Regions from separate parts of the Streptacidiphilus sp. MAP12-16 genome, predicted to be linked through region 1. Evidence: riboswitches for the same ligand, from Rfam matches in the RefSeq annotation. Region 1 holds a riboswitch; each other region holds the start of a gene.

Region 1 (5,973 bases):
GCGTGAGGCAGGAGGTTCCGCTCGACGCCAGCAAACCTAGCCAACGATTACCTCGTGCACAAGCAAATCGTGTACATGGACATTGTGCACGCTCCCAGATATGCTCTGACGATGACCAGCCTCGACCTCGACCAGCAGCCGGATCCGGGCTTCTCCCTGCTCCTCGAAGACCAGCTCTGCTTCGCCCTCTACGCCGCTTCTCGTGCGGTCACCGGGCTGTACCGGCCACTGCTGGACGCTCTCGGGCTGACGTATCCGCAGTACCTCGCCTTGCTGGTGCTCTGGGAGCGCGGCGAGACCTCGGTCAAGGAACTCGGCATCGCTCTCCAGCTCGACTACGGCACTCTGACCCCGCTGCTCAAGCGCCTGGAGGCGAACGGCCTGCTGCGCCGGGAGCGCCGCCGCGACGACGAGCGTGCGGTGCGGATCACACTCACCGACGAAGGCGCCGCCATGCGCGAGCGCGTCCGTGCCCTTCCCGGCGCGATCGGCGACGGCATCGGCCTGGAGCCCGAGGAGGTCGAGCGCACCCGCGCCACCCTCCGCCGCCTGACCGCCAACGTCACCGCCCACAACCCGGCCCGCAGTTGACTCGCGAGATTCTGCTCCGAGGCCGGGGCCGGCCGTAGCTCGGGTCGTGGCCCATGGGAGCCGATGGCGCTGGCGGGGCTCGGCTTCCCGGAGTGCATCCGGCGGCGACCGCGGTAGGCGCGCTCCGCCATCTGAGACGTACACCTTGCGCCCACCCGGGCCCAAGATCCAGGATGGTGAGTTGCTGGACAAACGAGGAGGCGGCATGACCGAGCAGCCCGATTCGAACCCTCTGTCCGAGGGCATTACGCCCGACGCGCTCCTGCACGTCGGCTCCAGCGACGATGTCACCGCCGAGGATCTGGTTCTTGCCTCGGGGCGCGACCTGACCCCCGAGCATCTCGCCTGGGCGGAGCGCAAGCTGGCCGCGGAAGGCCGCGCCGCCATCGAGAAGCTGCTCCCCTAAACCGCGCCGCGAACCACTTCCACCCGGCCGGTCGCGGATCGTGCCTGGCCGGGGGCCGTCGACGTCGCGTCCCCCGCACCGCTGTGCGCCGCGCCGGCACCGGACCAGGCTTGGGGTGCGGCTGCTGCGGTGGGTCGCCGGAAGGCGGCTCGGTGATGCACTCAGCGCTGGGCTCATCTCCGCGACGACGGAGTGCTGCACAAACGCGACGGTGACCGGGTCGACCAGCGCGCTGCGGTCCTGGTCGCGCGGGGGCAGCTTCGAGAACTGACCGAAGACGTCTTCCACCCCACCGTGGTCGGCGATCAACTCGGCACTGACGTTTCCACCGTGCCCCATCGTGCGTGCCCCTTCTGGGTGACCATGCCTGCTCCGTGGGTGGTCCTCCCTGTCGAACAGAAGCCGGGCAGGTTGAGACGCGCCGCGCCGGACGAGGGGCGTCGCCGTAGCCTTGGTGTGGAGCCGCATCGGCTTCGCGTTTTCGCCTCCCGTGCCACCGGCGACCCGAAACCCTCTCCGGTGCGAGCGTCGGAGCGGGGTATGCGCGGGTCGGCCTCAAGTCGGCGGCTTCCGGGCCAGGAAAGGACGGCGACCACCGAACCCGCACTCACCCGGGAAGTGAGGAGCCATGTCCGGCGTGACCGCCCCGGTGACCCCCATGGGTCCCCGGAGACCGCCCTGGGGTCGCCGCGTGCGACGCGCCTGGCGGCGGTCCTGGGTCTACCGGTTCGGCGGGCGGGCACGGGACGTCGAGTTGATGCACCGGGCGCTCGGTTTCGCCGCCCTCGGCCTGGTCACGCTGGTGCCGCTGCTGATCGTCGTGGCGGCGGCTTACCCGGTCCGCGGCGAGGGGTTCGCAGGGTGGCTCGTGGACGGGCTCGGCGTGACCGGGACGCCCGCGACGACGGTACGGAACCTGTTCTCAGCGCCCCAGCGCGTGCTGGGCACCACAAGCGTCTTCAGCGTCGTGGCCGGTGTGGTCTTCGGAATATCCTTCTCCTCCTGCATCCAGACCGGCTACGAGCGCATCTGGGACCTGCCGCCCGGACGATGGCACGCCGTGTGGCGCCAGCTGACCTGGCTGGCTGCCCTCACCGCATGCCTCTTCGTGGACGTGCACAGCGGTTCGCTGCTCCAGCACGGATGGGCGGAGGGTACGTTCCGCGGACTCCTGACCTACGCGACCGGAACCGTCCTCTTCTGGTGGGGACAGCACCTGCTCCTGGCAGGGCGCGTCTCCTGGCGCCAACTGTTCCCCGGAGCGTTCTTCACGGCGCTCGGCCTGGTCGGCCTGCGAGTCGTCTCATCGCTGGTCCTCGCCCCGCTGCTGGCCAGCGACGCCCTCACCTACGGAGCAATCGGCACGGTGCTGCTGGTGCAGTCGTGGATGATCGGGGCCGGGGTGGTCGTGTTCGGCGGCGCGCTGCTCGGCCGCGAGTTCAGTGCGGGCCGCGATCCCGAGCAGCCCCTGCGAGATCGCCGGGTCTCCAGGTCACGACCGCAGCCACGGCGGCGCCAGGCTGGCTGAGGAGTCCTCAGCTCAAAAAAGGCGGTCCTCTCTCGGCCAAGCCGTCCGGCGCGCCGGAGAGCGTCCAGGGAGACGCGACCGCACTACTGCACCGCCCGATTGGCCTCATGTGGTTTGGCTGTGGCGGCCTTCGGGGATGTGATCGTCTCGCTGGCCATGCTGCGCACGACGAGGCTCAGGGAGCTTCGGGACGGATGCGAATGCTGGACGGCGGCCCGGCCGGCCCGGCGCAGCCGTTCCCTCGGCCGAGGCATCGTTCAACCAACAGGAGGGGTCTTGACTTCAACGGAGGGATCGCTCGTTTCCCGCAGGGCCCTGTTCTCGCTCGGCGGCCTCCTCGTGGTCAGTGCCCTCGCGAACGCCACCCCGGCCGCCGCCGAGGCGAAACCGCGGCCGCGGCGGCGGGCCGCGGATCCGGAGAAGCCCCAGTTCTACGTCCACCAGGGCCCGCGCGCGATCGCGCTGACCATCGACGACGGACCTCACCCCGAGTGGACCCCGCAGGTCCTGGGGATCCTCGGCAGGCACGGAATCACCGCGACCTTCTGCCAGGTCGGCGAGCAGATGCAGGCCTACCCGACGCTGGTGCGCCGAGTCGCTGCCGAGGGACATCTGATAGCGAACCACACCTGGACGCATCCCGATCTGGCGCGGGTCTCGCCAGGGGTGCTGCTCAGCGAAATCGAGCGCACCAGTGCCGAGATCCTCCGAATAACGGGCACTGCGCCCGGCATCTTCCGCGCCCCCTACGGGGTCTGGACTGCGGAGACCTTCGCCGCATGCCGTCAACTGGGGCTACGCCCGGTGGACTGGTCGGTGGACCCCCGCGACTGGTCCAGGCCGGGCACCGCCCACATCGTGCGGGAGATCGAACAGCACACTCACGGTGGATCGATCATCCTCGAACATGATGGCGGCGGGGACCGCTCCGAGACTGTGGCCGCCCTGCGCATCGCAATCCCGTGGCTGCTGGACCAGGGCTACTACTTCGTCACACCCTGATGTGGCGGACGAGGCCCACGGGTCTGGTGCTGATCTGGCCGAGGTACTTGGTCCCGGGGATGCGCGCGGCTGTGTACTTCAGGCTCAGGGTGGGGCCGAAGTAGATGTCCACCTTGCCGTTGGCCAGCCCGAGGAAGATCGGTGCGGTGTCGCTGAAGTACTGCACCTGGTAGGGGCTCTTGCCGGCCGCGGCGCACGCGGACGCGCCGTTGGTGAGGATCTGCTGGAAGGTGGATCCGGAGCTGGTGGCCACGTTGTAGCCGCACAGGTCGGTGAGGGTGGTGGCCTTGTCGATCTTTATGTCCTTCGCGCCCAGGAACGACTGGCCGTCGCTGAGGTACGTGGCGAAGTCGACGACCCGCTCGCGGGCCTTGGTGGCACCGAAGTTGGCCTGCCCCACGTCGTACTTGCCGTTCAGCACACCGCGGATGACGGTGGGGAAGGCGCCGTACTGCACGTCCCAGGTGACGCCGAGCACCTTGGCGACGGCGTTGCGCAGGTCGATGTCGAGGCGAGGGGGTGACGGCGTGGACGGATCAGTCCTCGGCGCCGGAGGGCGCGGGTGAGGTCAACAGACCGGACATGTCCTCGGACACAGCGCGTTGCTCACGGGGAGCAGGTCCTGGTGGCACCGGGCGATCCGCAGCTGGAAGGAGCCGTGCGGGTGCGGCGTGCTGCCGTCGCTGTCGCCGACGCCTCGTACCTGCATATGGTTCACCTCACAGTCGTCGGGCCCTCGGGGCCTCGCGCTTACAGGACGGCACCGTCCTGTCGGGTCGTCACCTGGAGCACCCCACCGCGGACGAGGGTTGCCGGTCAGCAAGCCAGGGCTTGTCGCTGACGCTCATCACCAGGGATCACGTTAACCGTTCAACCACGACTGGGCAATACCTATCGATCCAGTAGGGATTCAGGTCGCCGCCGAGGCGATGGAATCAGCCACCGGTTGACCGCCGGTCGATCTCCAGTTGATCTATGGGGATTGTGCTCGACGTCCATTCGAAGTTACGGTGTGAGCAGGTAATGAGCGTCAGCGACAAGCCCTGGCTTGCTGACCAGCAACCCTCCAACGCGGCGGGGTGCTCCAGGTGACGACCCGACAGGACGGTGCCGTCCTGTAAGCGCGACTTCGAAGGCGGAGGTGGACAGCAGTGCGTCAGGCCACAGGCACGTACTCACGGCGACACATCGATCTCCAGCGCATCGCCAGCGCCCTCTGTCCGACGGCCTGAGCCGCACAGCCTGAGCCGCACAGCCCGGGAGCGATAGGACCCCGGCCGTTGGCGTCCGCGGCCGCTGGCGTCCGACGCCGCGCCGCCGTGCACCGCCCCAGGCGGACTGCGCGTCCCTGGTAGCACCCTCCCTCCCGCCGACTCCGCCCCGGGCCAGACAACACACCCCGACGCGGTTCCGTTCGGCATGCCCGCCCTACCGGTGGAGACCGGTGGAGCACCCTCCCGAGCAGGAAGCGACATCCCCATGCCCCGACCACGCCCCGCCCTCCACCTCGCGGTCGCCCTCGACGGCGCGGGCTGGCACCCCGCGGCCTGGCGGCAGCCCGACGCCCGGCCGGACGAACTTCTCACAGCCCGGTACTGGTCCGATCTCGTGGCCGAGGCCGAACGAGGACTGCTGGACTTCGTGACCATCGAGGACTCCCTCGGCCTCCAGTCCACCGACTACAACATCACGGACGGGCGGACCGACCAGGTCCGCGGCCGACTGGACGCCGTACTGACCGCCGCCCGGATCGCACCGCTGACCGGCAACATCGGCCTGATTCCGACCGCGGTGGCCACCCACACCGAGCCGTTCCACCTCTCCAAGGCGATCGCCACCCTCGACTACGTGAGCACCGGCCGGGCCGGCGTGCGGGTGCAGGTGTCGGCGCGCCCGTACGAGGCGGCGCTGTTCGGCCGCCGGACCTTCCCGCCGTTCCGGCTGGAGGACTTCGACCAGCCAGAGGTCCAGTCCCTGGTCACCGAGTCGTTCGAGGAGGCGGCCGACTACGTCGAGGTCGTCCGGCGACTGTGGGACAGCTGGGAGGACGACGCCGAGATCCGCGACACCGCGACCGGCCGGTTCGTCGACCGCCACAAGCTGCACTACATCGACTTCGAGAGCCCGACGTTCAGCGTGAAGGGCCCGTCCATCACGCCGCGCCCGCCGCAGGGCCAGCCGGTCGTCGCCGCACTCGCCCATGCGACCATCCCCTACCGCCTGCTCGCCCGCTCGTCCGACGTCGGTTTCGTCACCCCGCGCGACAGCTCCCAGGCCGCCGCCGTCCTCGCCGAGATCCGCGCGGAGCAGGCAGCCGCAGGCCGCGCCGACGAGATCCTGCACGTCTTCGGCGACCTGGTGGTGTTCCTGGACGACGACCCGGCCTCCGCCGTCCATCGCCGGGACCACCTGGACGAGCTCGCCGGCTCTGCGTACGGCAGCGACG
Region 2 (5,973 bases), on a different contig from region 1:
CAGGAGTGATTCAGGGGTGGCGCACGTGGCGGAAGCGAAGGGGGTTTGAATCCTGCGCCGACTGCGCAGTAACTGGTGAGACGGTCAGAAGCAACCGGAACTCACTCTACCCCTACGCCCGGTCAGCCCCGTGCACGGGGGACGGACATGAATGCGAAAAGCCGGGACGCCCCGAATGTGCGGGCGCCCCGGCTTACGACCGGTCGGCTATGGGGATAGCCGGGTTCGGCAGGTCGGACGGCTCAGCCGCCGGCCACGGCGGGAATGATCGAGACGCCCGCACCGTCCGGAGTTGCCGTCTCCAGGCCGTCCGCGAAACGCACGTCGTCCTCGTTCACGTACACGTTGACGAATCGGCGCAGCTTGCCGGTGTCGTCGAGGATGCGGCCCCGGATGCCGTTGTGGTTGGTTTCCAGGTCGTCGATGACCGCGGCCAGGGTCGCGCCCTCGGCCGCCACCTCGGCGGCCCCGCCGGTGTAGGTGCGCAGGATGGTCGGGATGCGGACGTTGACGCTCATGCGAGGCCAGCCTCTCGGAACGAGTCAAGGGTGGGGCGGATGGTGGCGGAAAGACCGGTGGTGGGTTCCACCGCGTCCAGGGTCTTCAAACCGTCGCCGGTGTTCAGTACGACGGTCTCAGCGGCAGGGTCGAGCAGGCCGTTCTTGATGAGCTTCTGCAGCACGCCGACCGTGACGCCGCCCGCGGTCTCGGCGAAGATGCCCTCGGTACGAGCGAGCAGCTTGATCGCGTCCACGACCTGCTCGTCGTTGACGTCCTCCACCGCGCCGCCGGTGCGGCGGCAGATGTCGAGGACGTAGGGGCCGTCCGCGGGATTGCCGATCGCCAGGGACTTGGCGATCGTGTTCGGCTTCACCGGGCGGATCACGTCCTGGCCGGACTTGAACGCGGCCGACACCGGGGAGCAGCCCTCGGCCTGCGCGCCGAAGATCTTGTAGGGCTTGTCCTCGACCAGGCCGAGGGCGATGAGCTCCTTCAGACCCTTGTCGATCTTGGTGAGCTGCGAGCCCGAGGCGATCGGGATGACCAGCTGGTCCGGCAGCCGCCAGCCCAGCTGCTCGCAGATCTCGTACGCCAGCGTCTTGGAGCCCTCGCCGTAGTACGGGCGCAGATTGACGTTGACGAAGCCCCAGCCCTCGCCCGCCGGGTCGCCGATCAGCTCCGAGCAGAAGCGGTTCACGTCGTCGTAGTTGCCCTCGATGCCGACCAGCTCGCCCCCGTACACGGCGGCCATCACGACCTTGCCCGCCTCCAGGTCGTGCGGGATGAACACGCAGGAGCGGAGCCCAGTACGGGCCGCGGCAGCGCCGACCGCGCCGGCCAGGTTGCCGGTCGAGGAGCAGGAGAGGGTGGTGAAGCCGAAGGTGCGCGCTGCCTCGACGGCGATGGCGACGACCCGGTCCTTGAAGGAGTGCGTCGGGTTGCCGGAGTCGTCCTTGACGTACAGGCCGCCGGTGACGCCGAGCTCGCGGGCCAGGTTGTCGGCCTTGACCAGCTTGGTCCAACCGGGGTTCAGATTGGGCTTCGTCGCGACGTCGACGGACACCGGAAGCAGCGGCGCGTAGCGCCAGATGTTGTTGGGACCCGCCTCGATCCGCGCGCGCAGCGCCTCGGGGTCGCCGGTGGGCAGCTCGTACGCGACCTCCAGCGGACCGAAGCACTCGGTACAGGCGAAGTCGGGGGCCAGCGCGGTCCGTGCGCCGCACTCGCGGCAGGACAGGGCGACGGCGGGGCCGAAGGATTCCGCGGCGACCTGCGGAGGTGCTGCCTGCGGACTTGCTGCCTGCGAAGGTGCGGTGACAGATGTGACAGCCATGATGGCGAGGCCCTCTCTCCTCATCTTCCCCACGGCGCGTCTCGCCGCAGGACGGAATTGGCACCTTCCCCACCAGGGCCGCGACGGCTTGTACTGGCAGGAGGGTTGCCGGGACTTCAACGGGCCGTTCCCTCAGTCCCTCTGGATGAGCTCTATGGCGGTCCGCCCAGCAGGCGGACGCATTTGTGAGACTGGCACCCCCGATGTGCGCCGGGTGTGCGTCGTCCCCAAGACTGTAACCGAAGCGCCCCGCCCCGATCACAGTCGTCCGCGAGGCGAGACGACAACACCATGACGACAGCACCATGACGACGACACCATGACGAGGAGTCCTGTGCTTGACGAGGTCGCGGACTGGCTGCGCCGCCGCTCCTGGACGGCCGCCGACCGCCCGCTGCCCGACCTGCTCGCCGCCAAGCGGGCGAGCGGAAGCACCGTCAGCGTCGTACTGCCCGCGCTGGACGAGGAGGCGACGGTCGGCGAGATCGTCACCGCGATCCGCCGCGACCTGATGGAGGACGTCCCGCTGGTCGACGAGCTCGTGGTGATCGACTCCGGATCCACCGACCGCACCGGCCAGGCGGCCGCCGCGGCCGGAGCCCGGGTCGTGCACCGCGACGCGATACTGCCGCACCTGCCCGTCATCCCCGGCAAGGGCGAGGTGCTGTGGCGATCGCTCCTGGTCACCACCGGCGACATCGTCTGCTTCATCGACGCCGACCTGCGCGAGTTCGACTCCACGTTCGTCTCCGGCATCGTCGGGCCGCTGCTGACCGAGCCGGACGTCGCCTTCGTCAAGGCCATGTACGACCGGCCGCTGGACACCGACACCGCCGACGGCACGGTCAGCATCCCGGCCGGGGGCGGCCGGGTCACCGAGCTGGTCGCCCGCCCGCTGCTCAACCTGCACTGGCCGCTGCTGGCCGGATTCGTCCAGCCGCTCGGCGGCGAGTACGCGGCGCGGCGCGCGCTGCTGGAGCGGCTGCCCTTCCCCACCGGCTACGGCGTGGAACTGGGCCTGCTCGTGGACGCGCTGGACCTGGCCGGTCTGGACGCCCTCGCCCAGGTCGACGTGGGCGTGCGGCACCACCGCCACCAGGACGCGCTGGCGCTCGGCCGGATGGCCGCCACCATCCACCTCACCGCACTCGACCGGCTCGCCCGCACGGATCGGCTCAAGGCCGGCGACGACCTGGTCAGACTGCGGCTCACCCAGTTCACCCGCACCGCCGCGGGCTTCACGCCGACCACCGTCGACATACCCACCGTCGAACGGCCGCCCATCGTCACGCTGCCCGAGCGCGATGTCTGACCGACTCCGAGGTTCGACTCCGACCTTCGACTCCGACCTTCGACTCCGACCTTCGACTCCGAGGTTCGACTCCGCCATTCGGCTCCCCATTCCAGCCCCTGATTGACTCCCTCCGTTTGACTCCCTCCGCGAGAGGCAAGGTAGGACTCATGGCCAACGCAAGTCCCGCACGGATTCTGCTCGCATCCAACCGGGGGCCCGTCTCCTACACGGTGGAGGACGACGGCACGCTGACGCACCGCAGGGGCGGTGGCGGACTGGTGTCCGGACTCTCCGCCATCGGCAACGACATCGAGTCGGTCTGGGTCTGCGCGGCGCTCTCCGAGGGCGATCGCGTCGCGACCCGGCGGGGCCTCACCGATCCTTCCGTCCGGATGCTCGACATCGACGCCGGGACCTTCGCCCGCGCCTACAACGGCATCGCCAACTCCACCCTGTGGTTTGTCCACCACCTCATCTACAACACGCCGACCACCCCTGTGTTCGGCGCCTCCTTCCGTCGCGAGTGGGCCTCCTACGAGGCGTACAACCGGGCCTTCGCCGAGGCCCTGGCCCAGGCCGCGGCGCCCGGGGCGACCGTGCTGGTCCAGGACTACCACCTGTCACTGACACCGCGGCTGCTCCGCGAGCTCCGACCCGACCTGCGGATCGGGCATTTCTCGCACACCCCCTGGGCCCCGCCGGACTACTACCGGCTGCTGCCCGACGACGTCGCCCGCGACGTGCTCGCCGGCATCCTCGGCGCCGACCGCGCCGGATTCCTCACCCGCCGCTGGGCGAGCGCCTTCGCCGACTGCTGCGAGGCTGTCCTCGACGCGGACGTCGACCGCGCTGCGCTGACCGTGACGTACCAGGGACGCACCACCCGGCTCGGGGTGCACGCCCTCGGCGCGGACAGCGACTTCCTGCGCGAACGCGCCCACCGCCCCGACGTGGACCTCAGGCTCGCCGCCCTACGGGAGGCCGTCGGCGACCGCCGCACCGTGGTCCGGGTGGACCGCACCGAGTTGTCCAAGAACATCGTCCGAGGGCTGCACGCCTACCGGCATCTGCTGCGTACCAGGCCCGAATGGATCGACCGCGTCGTCCACATCGCCTTCGCCTACCCGTCCCGACACGACCTGCCGGAATACCGCGAGTACACGGCGTCGGTGCTGCGCACGGCGCAGGAGATCAACGACGAGTTCGGCACCGCGACCTGGCAGCCCGTCATCCTGCACGTGGACGACGACTTCCCGCGCTCGCTCGCCGCCTACCGGCTCGCCGACGTGGCGCTGGTCAACCCCATCAGGGACGGCATGAACCTGGTCGCCAAGGAGATCCCGGTCGTCTCCGACGAGGGCTGCGCCCTGGTCCTCTCCCGCGAGGCCGGCGCCTTCGCCGAACTCGGCGAGGACGCCGTCGCCGTCAACCCCTACGACGTCATCGCGACGGCCGAGGCTCTGCACACGGCGCTGACCATGCCCCGTGCGGAGCGGGCCGAACGCTGCAAGCGGCTGGCCGAGGCGAGCACGGCGCTGCCGCCGTCGGCGTGGTTCCTGGAGCAGTACGCGGCGCTGACGGCCGATCAGGGGCAGGAGTAGGAGAAGCTCGCGGAGGCGGAGCCGGCGACAGGACCGGTGATCCACACGGTGGCCGTCCCCTGGAACGTGCCCTTGCCCTGAACGGTCCAGCGCAGCGGCACCGACACCTGGTGCAGGCCGGCCGGGACTGACTGCTGCAGCACCCCGCTGTCGGTGCCGTCGCTCCGCACCCAGCGGTAGTGGACCGTGCCGGACCGCCCGTTGGTCTGGAGGGTCGCGGTCACGACCTCCGTGCCGTCGCAGCCGAGGCTCGCCGGAGCGGCGGCGACCGAGACCGAGCTGACGGCGAGCGAAGGCCCGAAGCGCTGCCACAGCAGGAAGGCCACGACCGCCAGCAGCACCACCCCTGCGAGGGCGTAGCGCCCCACCCGCCGCCCGGGCTTCGCCTCCGGCGCGGCGGCGGGGCCGGGCCCGGCGCCCTTCCACACGGCGATCGTCCGGGCCGTCTTGGGGTCGGGCACGCCGGGCCCGAACCGAATCAGGCCCTCGGCAGGCAGCGCGGGCTGCTGCGCGGACGGTTGTGCGGGCTGCAGCGTAGGCGCAGGGGCGGGTACCGGCAGGGGCACGGGCATCGGCATGACGAGCGTCGGCGTGGGCACAGGCGCAGGCGCAGGCGCGGTCATCGGCACCGGGGCGGTCTGGATCTGCCCCAGCTGGACGGTGGCGTTGTCCGGCACCGGCGGGGTGTCCTGAAACGGTCCGCGTAGGTGGACAGTGCCCTTGTCGGGCGGGGGCGCGTCCCGGGGTTCGTCGCTGGGTGTCATGTGATGCACTGCTCCCGACCGGACGCGTAGGGGCTGCCATTGGCTGCAGCAGGACTGGTGCTGAGCTGCGCGACCGCGAAGCTGCACGAGGAGTAGGGGAAGGTGAAGGTGCCGACCCGAATCCGCACATAGGACTTACCGCCCCGCAGGCTGACGGACTGCGAGCCGACAAAGGTCCCGCCCGGGTACCCGGTGCCGTTCACGTACGCGTTCGCGGTGACGGTGATCGACCCGGTGCCGTCCGTGGTGATGTTGGCGTAGATCGTCCCCACGTTGGTGGCGGAGTCGTAGGCCCACGCGTCCACGGTCACGCTCGTGACGTGGGTGACCGGTGGTGGCGGAGGCGTCGGCGACTTGCTCGGGGAGGCGCTCGGCGTGGGCGAGGGAGTGGGCGACACCGTCGGTGAGGGCGACGGCGACGCGGAGGGGCTCGTGGAGGCGGACGCCGACGGGCTGGGCGACACCGACGCCGACGCGGAG
Region 3 (5,973 bases), on a different contig from region 1:
ACGGACTCAGGCTCAGGCCCAGAATCGAGCTCAGGCTCAGACCCAGAGACGGACTCGGGCTCAGACCCAGAGACGGACTCGGGCTCAGACCCGGAGACGGACTCAGGCTCAGACCCGGAGACGGACTCAGGCCCGGAAACGAGCTCAGGCTCAGACCCAGAAACGGACTCGGGCTCAGACCCGGAGACGGACTCAGACCCGGAAACGAGCTCAGGCTCAGACCCGGAAACGGACTCAGGCTCAGACCCGGAAACGGACTCGGGCTCAGACCCAGAAACGAGCTCAGGCTCAGACCCGGGGGCGGACTCAGGCTCAGACCCGGGGGCGGGCGCAGACCTGGAGGCGGACTCAGACCCGGGGGCGGGCGCAGACCCGGGAACGGGAACGGGCTCGGACCCGGAGGCGGGCTCGGGCTCTGCCTCAGCCTCGCGCAGGGAGAAAGGCTCGGGCTGGGAGACGGGCGCGGTGGAAGCGGGCACCGCGGACACCGCCGCGTCGTCGGACCCCAGCGGGTCCTCGGCGGCGTCCGCCCTGTCTCTCTCCACCACGTCCTGTGCTCCGATCCGGCCCCAGGCCCTACCGCCCGGAAGACCATTCTCGCCCGCTGCGCCCCCTACTCGTCACTACGCCACACACACCGCCCCAGCCGTCAGCCGTCGGCGCGTCCCACCTGCGCCGCCGCCTCGGCCTCAGCGCCGGGCCGGTCGACCAGCTCCACCTGGTCCACGGCGTTGCACCAGCGGCAGCGTACGGACTCCACCGTCTCGCTGAGCACCTCACGCTCCTCCACGCGCGGTTCCCCCGCCAGGTCCAGGTGGACGAACTCGACCACGCGCGAGGAACGGGTCACGTCGAAGCGGGTCAGGTTGCCGCACTGGGTGCAGCGCCACCGGGTCCCCTCGGTGGGCAGGGGGACAGACATGGGTGGTCCTCTCGGCTCGGGGCACCGGGTCCGGCATCGGGCTCTGGAGCCCGGAGCCGCCCGGAGCAGCGCGGTTCTCGGCTACGCCTACCCCAGAACCCTATGGCCTCGCTGATATCCCGGGACACCGTCCCCATCCGTCCCAGCTCCGCAGTGTCAGATTTGTCCCGCCAAGGAATGCTTGGTAGATGGTGACCCTGGTTCGTGACGATAAGCCAGATCCGTACGTCTCGCTGCCATACGTCCCCGTGGTGACCTTCACGCTGATCGCCGCGTGCGTGGTGGTCTTCCTGGTCGGCCCGGTGTCCGGCCTCGACCCGCTGTACGGCACCGGGGCCGGACGCGCCTGCGCGGAACTGACGTACTACCAGCACTGGGGCGTGATTCCGAGCGAACTGCTGGACAACCAGCCGCTGCGGTCCTTCCGGACCGCCGGCTGCCCCGCGCCCGCCCACTTCCCCAAGGTCCCGGCGCTGTCCGTGCTCACGGCGATGTTCGTGCACGGCGGCTGGCTGCACCTGTTCGGCAACATGCTCTTCCTCTATGTCTTCGGCGCGATGGTCGAGGAGCGCATGGGACGGTTGCCGTTCCTGCTCAGCTACGTCGCCCTCGGCTACTTCGCGACCTACGGCTACGCGCTGTTCGAGGCCCATGCCAACAGCGCGGGCCAGACCCTGGTGGGGGCGTCGGGCGCGATCGCAGGCGTGTTGGGCGCGTACCTGCGGCTGTACCCGCGGGCGCGGGTGACCAGCCTGCTCCCCTTCCTGCTGTTCCTCCCGCTGCGCTTCCCCGCGTGGCTGGTGCTGGGGGTGTGGTTCGCCATCCAGTGGAGGTCGGTGCACGCCGCCTCGGCCGCCGTCACCGGCGTGGCGTACGTGGCCCATCTCATCGGCTTCCTCGGCGGCTTCCTCTTCGCCTGGCTGCTCTACTGCCGCAGGCGCGGATACTCTGGCCGCAACAGTGCCGCTGTCCTTCCAGGAGACCTCCCTTGATCACCGCGATCGTGCTCATCAAGACCAACGTCGACCGGATCCCCGAGATCGCCGAGACGATCGCGGCCCTGGACGGCGTCAGCGAGGTGTACTCCGTCTCCGGCGCCTTCGACCTGGTGGCGATGATCCGCGTGCGCGCCCACGACGACCTGGCCGACGTCATCCCCGGCCAGGTCAACAAGGTGCCCGGGGTGGAGCACACGGAGACGCACATCGCGTTCCGCACCTACTCCAAGGTCGACCTGGACGCCGCCTTCGCCCTCGGCCTGGACGAGTAGGACCCGTCGCTCGGAGGCCTGGACCGACCGGTCTCAGCCGGTCCGGCGGGTGTCCGGCACGCAGCGGCCGCCCTCGGTACGGTAGGCCCACTGCGCGCCCTCGGTGACAAGCTCCCGCACGGCCGCGACGAAGCGGTCCACGTGCTCCTCCGGGGTGCCGGCGCCGAAACTGACCCGGATGGCGTTGAGGCTCCGCTCCCCCGGCAGCGACGCCTCCGGCGCCCCGCACTCGGACGGCGTCGTCTCCTGGCCGCCCAGCAGCGTGCGCACCAGCGGGTGCGCACAGAACAGGCCGTCGCGGACACCGATGCCGTACTCGGCGGACAGTGCGGCCGAGAAGTGCGAGCTGTTCCAGTCCTGGACCACGAAGGACAGCACGCCCACCCTCGGGTGGTCCTCGCCGAACAGGGTCAGCACCTTCACCTGCGGGATCTCGGCAAGCCCCGCGCGCAGCCGGTCGATCAGATACTGCTCGCGCGCGACCAACTGCTCGAACCCGGCCTCGGCCAAGGCCCGGCAGGCGGAGGCGATCGCGTAGGCGCCGATGACGTTGGGCGACCCCGCCTCGTGCCGCGAGGGACCCTGGTGCCACTCCACCGCGACCGAGCCGTCGGTCTCCCGCGCCACGGTGCGGCTCGCGCCGCCGCCGGCGAGGTACGGCTCGGCGGCGTCCAGCCAGTCGGCGCGCCCGGCGAGGACGCCCGCGCCGAAGGGCGCGTAGAGCTTGTGGCCGGAGAAAGCGACCCAGTCGACGTCCAACTCGCGGACCGACACCGGGTGGTGCGGGGCGAACTGCGCCGCGTCCAGGACGATCCGGGCGCCGTGGCGGTGGGCGGCCTCGGCCAGCTCGCGGACCGGCCAGATCTCCCCGGTGACGTTGGACGCGCCGGTGACGCACACCAGACGCGGCCCCGCCGTTCCCTCGGCCAGCGCCGACTCCAGCGCCGCGACGGCCTCCTGCGGGGAGCGCGGCGCCCGCAGGTAGGTGACAGACAGGTCCTCGCGGCGCCAGGGCAGCAGCGAGGCGTGGTGCTCGGTCTCGAAGGCGTACACCCGGGTGCCGGCCGGCAGCACGCTCGCCAGCAGGTTCAGCGAGTCGGTGGTGGCGCGGGTGAAGACGACCTGGTCGCCCTCGCGCAGGTCGAGAAACTCGGCGACGGTGACCCTGCTCTGCTCGAACAGGTCCGTCGAGAGCTGCGAGAGGTACCCGGCGCCCCGGTGCACGCTGCCGTAGTAAGGGGCGTACGCGGCGACGTCGTCCCAGACGCGCTGCAGGGCGGGGGCGCTGGCGGCGTAGTCAAGCGCGGCGTAGCTGACCTTCGCCCCGCTGACGAGGGGGACCTCGACGTCACGACCGAGAACCGCGAGCGGTCGGCACACGGAAACAGAGTTCGGGTATGCGGACATGACTACCCCTCCAGGGAGTCCAGTGGATCCCTGGCAAGGCCGCTGGCAGCCTCAGGCCGGCAGCCTCAAAAAAGGGAGGGATCCGCGCTTGCCCTGCGGCGTTGTTGCCGTAGGGCCTGGTCGTCACCCGGAAGCACCCCGCCACGGAAGGAGGGTTGCCGGACAGCAAGCCGGGGCCAATGCGCTGTCACTCGTGACCTGGGAAGGAGTATGTCAGAGGTCCGCCCCTCGGGCGAACCCCTGACCGCCATCCGAGACGCAGACGCTGACGAGGAGGGTGCTGTCAGCGCCGCGTCGCCGCAGACCAGCGGGCGAGAACCGCCTGCGCCGCACCCGAGTCGATCGACTCCGCCGTGCGCTTCATCGCCACCGCCAGCTGCTCCGCCAGCGGCGCGTCCGTCTGGTCCAGCGCGACCAGCGCCGACGCCGAGTTGAGTAGCACCGCGTCCCTGACCGGACCCTGCTCCCCCGTGAAGACCCGGCGCGCGACCTGCGCGTTGTAGGCGGCGTCGGCGCCGCGCAGCGCCTCGATGCCGACGTACTCGATGCCGACCTCGCGGGGGTCGAAGCTGGTCCGCCGCACCTCGCCGTCGCGCACCTGCCACACCGTGGAGGTGCCGGTGACGGTGAGCTCGTCGAGTCCGTCGTCGCCCCGGAACACCAGGGCCGAGGACCCGCGCCGGGCGAGCACGCCCGCGATCAGCCCGGCCATCCGGGTGTCGAAGCAGCCGACCGCGTTCGCGGTCACCCGCGCCGGGTTGGTGAGCGGGCCGAGCAGGTTGAAGAAGGTCGCGATGCCGAGATCCCGGCGGGCGGGTCCGGCGTGGCGCATCGCCGGGTGGAACACCGGCGCCGGGCAGTAGGTGATCCCGGCCTCGACCGCGACCTCGGCGACCCGCCGGGGCGACAGCTCCAGGTTGACGCCGAGCTGCTCCAGCACGTCGGTGGCCCCGCTCGCGGAGGAGGCGGCGCGGTTGCCGTGCTTGACAACCAGCGCGCCGGCGCCTGCCGCGACGACCGCCGACATGGTGGAGATGTTGACGGTCTTCGCCCGGTCGCCACCCGTGCCGACGATGTCCACGGCCCGCCCGGGCACCTCGATGACGGTGGCGTGCGCGTACATGGCGTCGACCAGGCCGACGATCTCTTCCACCGTCTCGCCCTTGGCGCGCAGCGCCACCATGAACCCGGCAACCTGGGCGAGCGTCGCCTCCCCGCTCATGATCTGGTCCATCGCCCACGCGGTCTCGCCCGCCGACAGGTCGGCACCGGAGACGAGAGCCGTGAGGACATCCGGCCAGGACCGCGCCTGCACGGGGTCGCCGCCGCCGTTCGCAGGGTTCACGCCGTTGTTCAGCGCAGCCGCCATGGCCATGGCCTCTCACTGGGTAAGTAGGGAGAGGCCAGCCTAGCGACCGGGGACGGCGCCCAGAGGGAGGATCTCAGCCGACGAGATGCGCGTGCCCGCTGCGCAGCAGCGTGCTCGCCGTCTCCGCCAGCACCGCCGGGTCGACCGGTGCGGGGACGGCAGCGTCCGCGCGGCTCCAGGCCGCGAGCCAGGAGTCCTGCGGTCGGCCGATCAGCAGCAGCACCGGCGGGCAGCCGTAGATCTCGTCCTTGAGCTGGCGGCACAGTCCCATCCCGCCGACCGGGTTCGCCTCGCCGTCCAGCACCAGCAGGTCCAGCCGCCGGGTGCCCTTCGCGTGCGCATCCAGGGCCTTGATCACCGCGGGCGCGGTCGCGCACTCCAGGTACTGGAGTTCCTCCAGGTCCGCGGCCGGCCGCCGTCCGAGCGCCAGCCGGACCTGCTCGCGCGTGTTCCGGTCGTCGCTGTAGACAAGAACGTTGAGTGCCATCGTCCGCTATCCCCCTGGGGTGTGATCGGGACCACTTCGGCGTCTGCCGCGGATGCTACTCCGGAAGCACCGGCCCTGGCACCAGGACGTACCGGTAGATCGCCAGGACGTACCCGGTAGACCGCCGCGGCGGACGCGGGGCAGCCGTCCGGCGGTTCCCGGTTCACCATTTCGGGCGACCCCCCGGCCAGTCGCGCACGGGAGTCACCCAACCGGACCCCCTGCCATCCGGGCTACCTGCGAGGTCGTCAGCCGTCCCCGGCCCGGCGGAGGGTACGTCACCACGCGGACACACCGAGGGACACCCCCCGGGGTGAAGACGGAATAAGCGACCGACATAATGTCGGTCGTGGCGACAGCAACTGCAGTAGAAACCGGGCACGCACACGGATCGGTCAACCGGCCGAACCTCACCAGCGTCGGAACCATCGTCTGGCTGGCTTCCGAGCTGATGTTCTTCGCGGCCCTCTTCGCGATGTACTTCACACTCCGTTCGGTTACCGGAACGGCGTACTGGC

What was found. Region 1 has a riboswitch for S-adenosylmethionine ahead of ABIA33_RS13865 (transporter substrate-binding domain-containing protein). Riboswitches for the same ligand answer to the same signal wherever they lie in the genome.
Region 2: linked by a shared signal. The riboswitch ahead of thrC (threonine synthase) and the one ahead of ABIA33_RS13865 (transporter substrate-binding domain-containing protein) in region 1 are both predicted to bind S-adenosylmethionine.
Region 3: linked by a shared signal. The riboswitch ahead of ABIA33_RS08395 (aminotransferase class V-fold PLP-dependent enzyme) and the one ahead of ABIA33_RS13865 (transporter substrate-binding domain-containing protein) in region 1 are both predicted to bind S-adenosylmethionine.

The regions. Positions count from the first base shown of each region.
Region 1 is NZ_JBGCBY010000009.1:41,607-47,579, forward strand. Features, by position in the region: gene ABIA33_RS13845 (MarR family winged helix-turn-helix transcriptional regulator) at 112-591, shown strand; gene ABIA33_RS13850 (hypothetical protein) at 797-997, shown strand; gene ABIA33_RS13855 (YhjD/YihY/BrkB family envelope integrity protein) at 1,626-2,525, shown strand; gene ABIA33_RS13860 (polysaccharide deacetylase family protein) at 2,802-3,527, shown strand; gene ABIA33_RS13865 (transporter substrate-binding domain-containing protein) at 3,517-4,032, opposite strand; SAM riboswitch class IV at 4,269-4,379, opposite strand; SAM riboswitch class IV at 4,547-4,657, shown strand; gene ABIA33_RS13870 (putative leader peptide) at 4,679-4,759, shown strand; gene ABIA33_RS13875 (LLM class flavin-dependent oxidoreductase) at 5,007-5,973, shown strand, end outside.
Region 2 is NZ_JBGCBY010000003.1:114,387-120,359, reverse strand. Features, by position in the region: gene ABIA33_RS04460 (MoaD/ThiS family protein) at 243-518, opposite strand; gene thrC (threonine synthase) at 515-1,834, opposite strand; SAM riboswitch class I at 1,852-1,986, opposite strand; gene ABIA33_RS04450 (glucosyl-3-phosphoglycerate synthase) at 2,169-3,146, shown strand; gene ABIA33_RS04445 (trehalose-6-phosphate synthase) at 3,296-4,729, shown strand; gene ABIA33_RS04440 (hypothetical protein) at 4,714-5,493, opposite strand; gene ABIA33_RS04435 (serine/threonine-protein kinase) at 5,490-5,973, opposite strand, start outside.
Region 3 is NZ_JBGCBY010000005.1:222,911-228,883, reverse strand. Features, by position in the region: gene ABIA33_RS08410 (hypothetical protein) at 650-922, opposite strand; gene ABIA33_RS08405 (rhomboid family intramembrane serine protease) at 1,111-1,914, shown strand; gene ABIA33_RS08400 (Lrp/AsnC family transcriptional regulator) at 1,911-2,192, shown strand; gene ABIA33_RS08395 (aminotransferase class V-fold PLP-dependent enzyme) at 2,226-3,599, opposite strand; SAM riboswitch class IV at 3,679-3,798, opposite strand; gene trpD (anthranilate phosphoribosyltransferase) at 3,883-4,974, opposite strand; gene ABIA33_RS08385 (hypothetical protein) at 5,042-5,455, opposite strand; gene ABIA33_RS08380 (heme-copper oxidase subunit III) at 5,796-5,973, shown strand, end outside.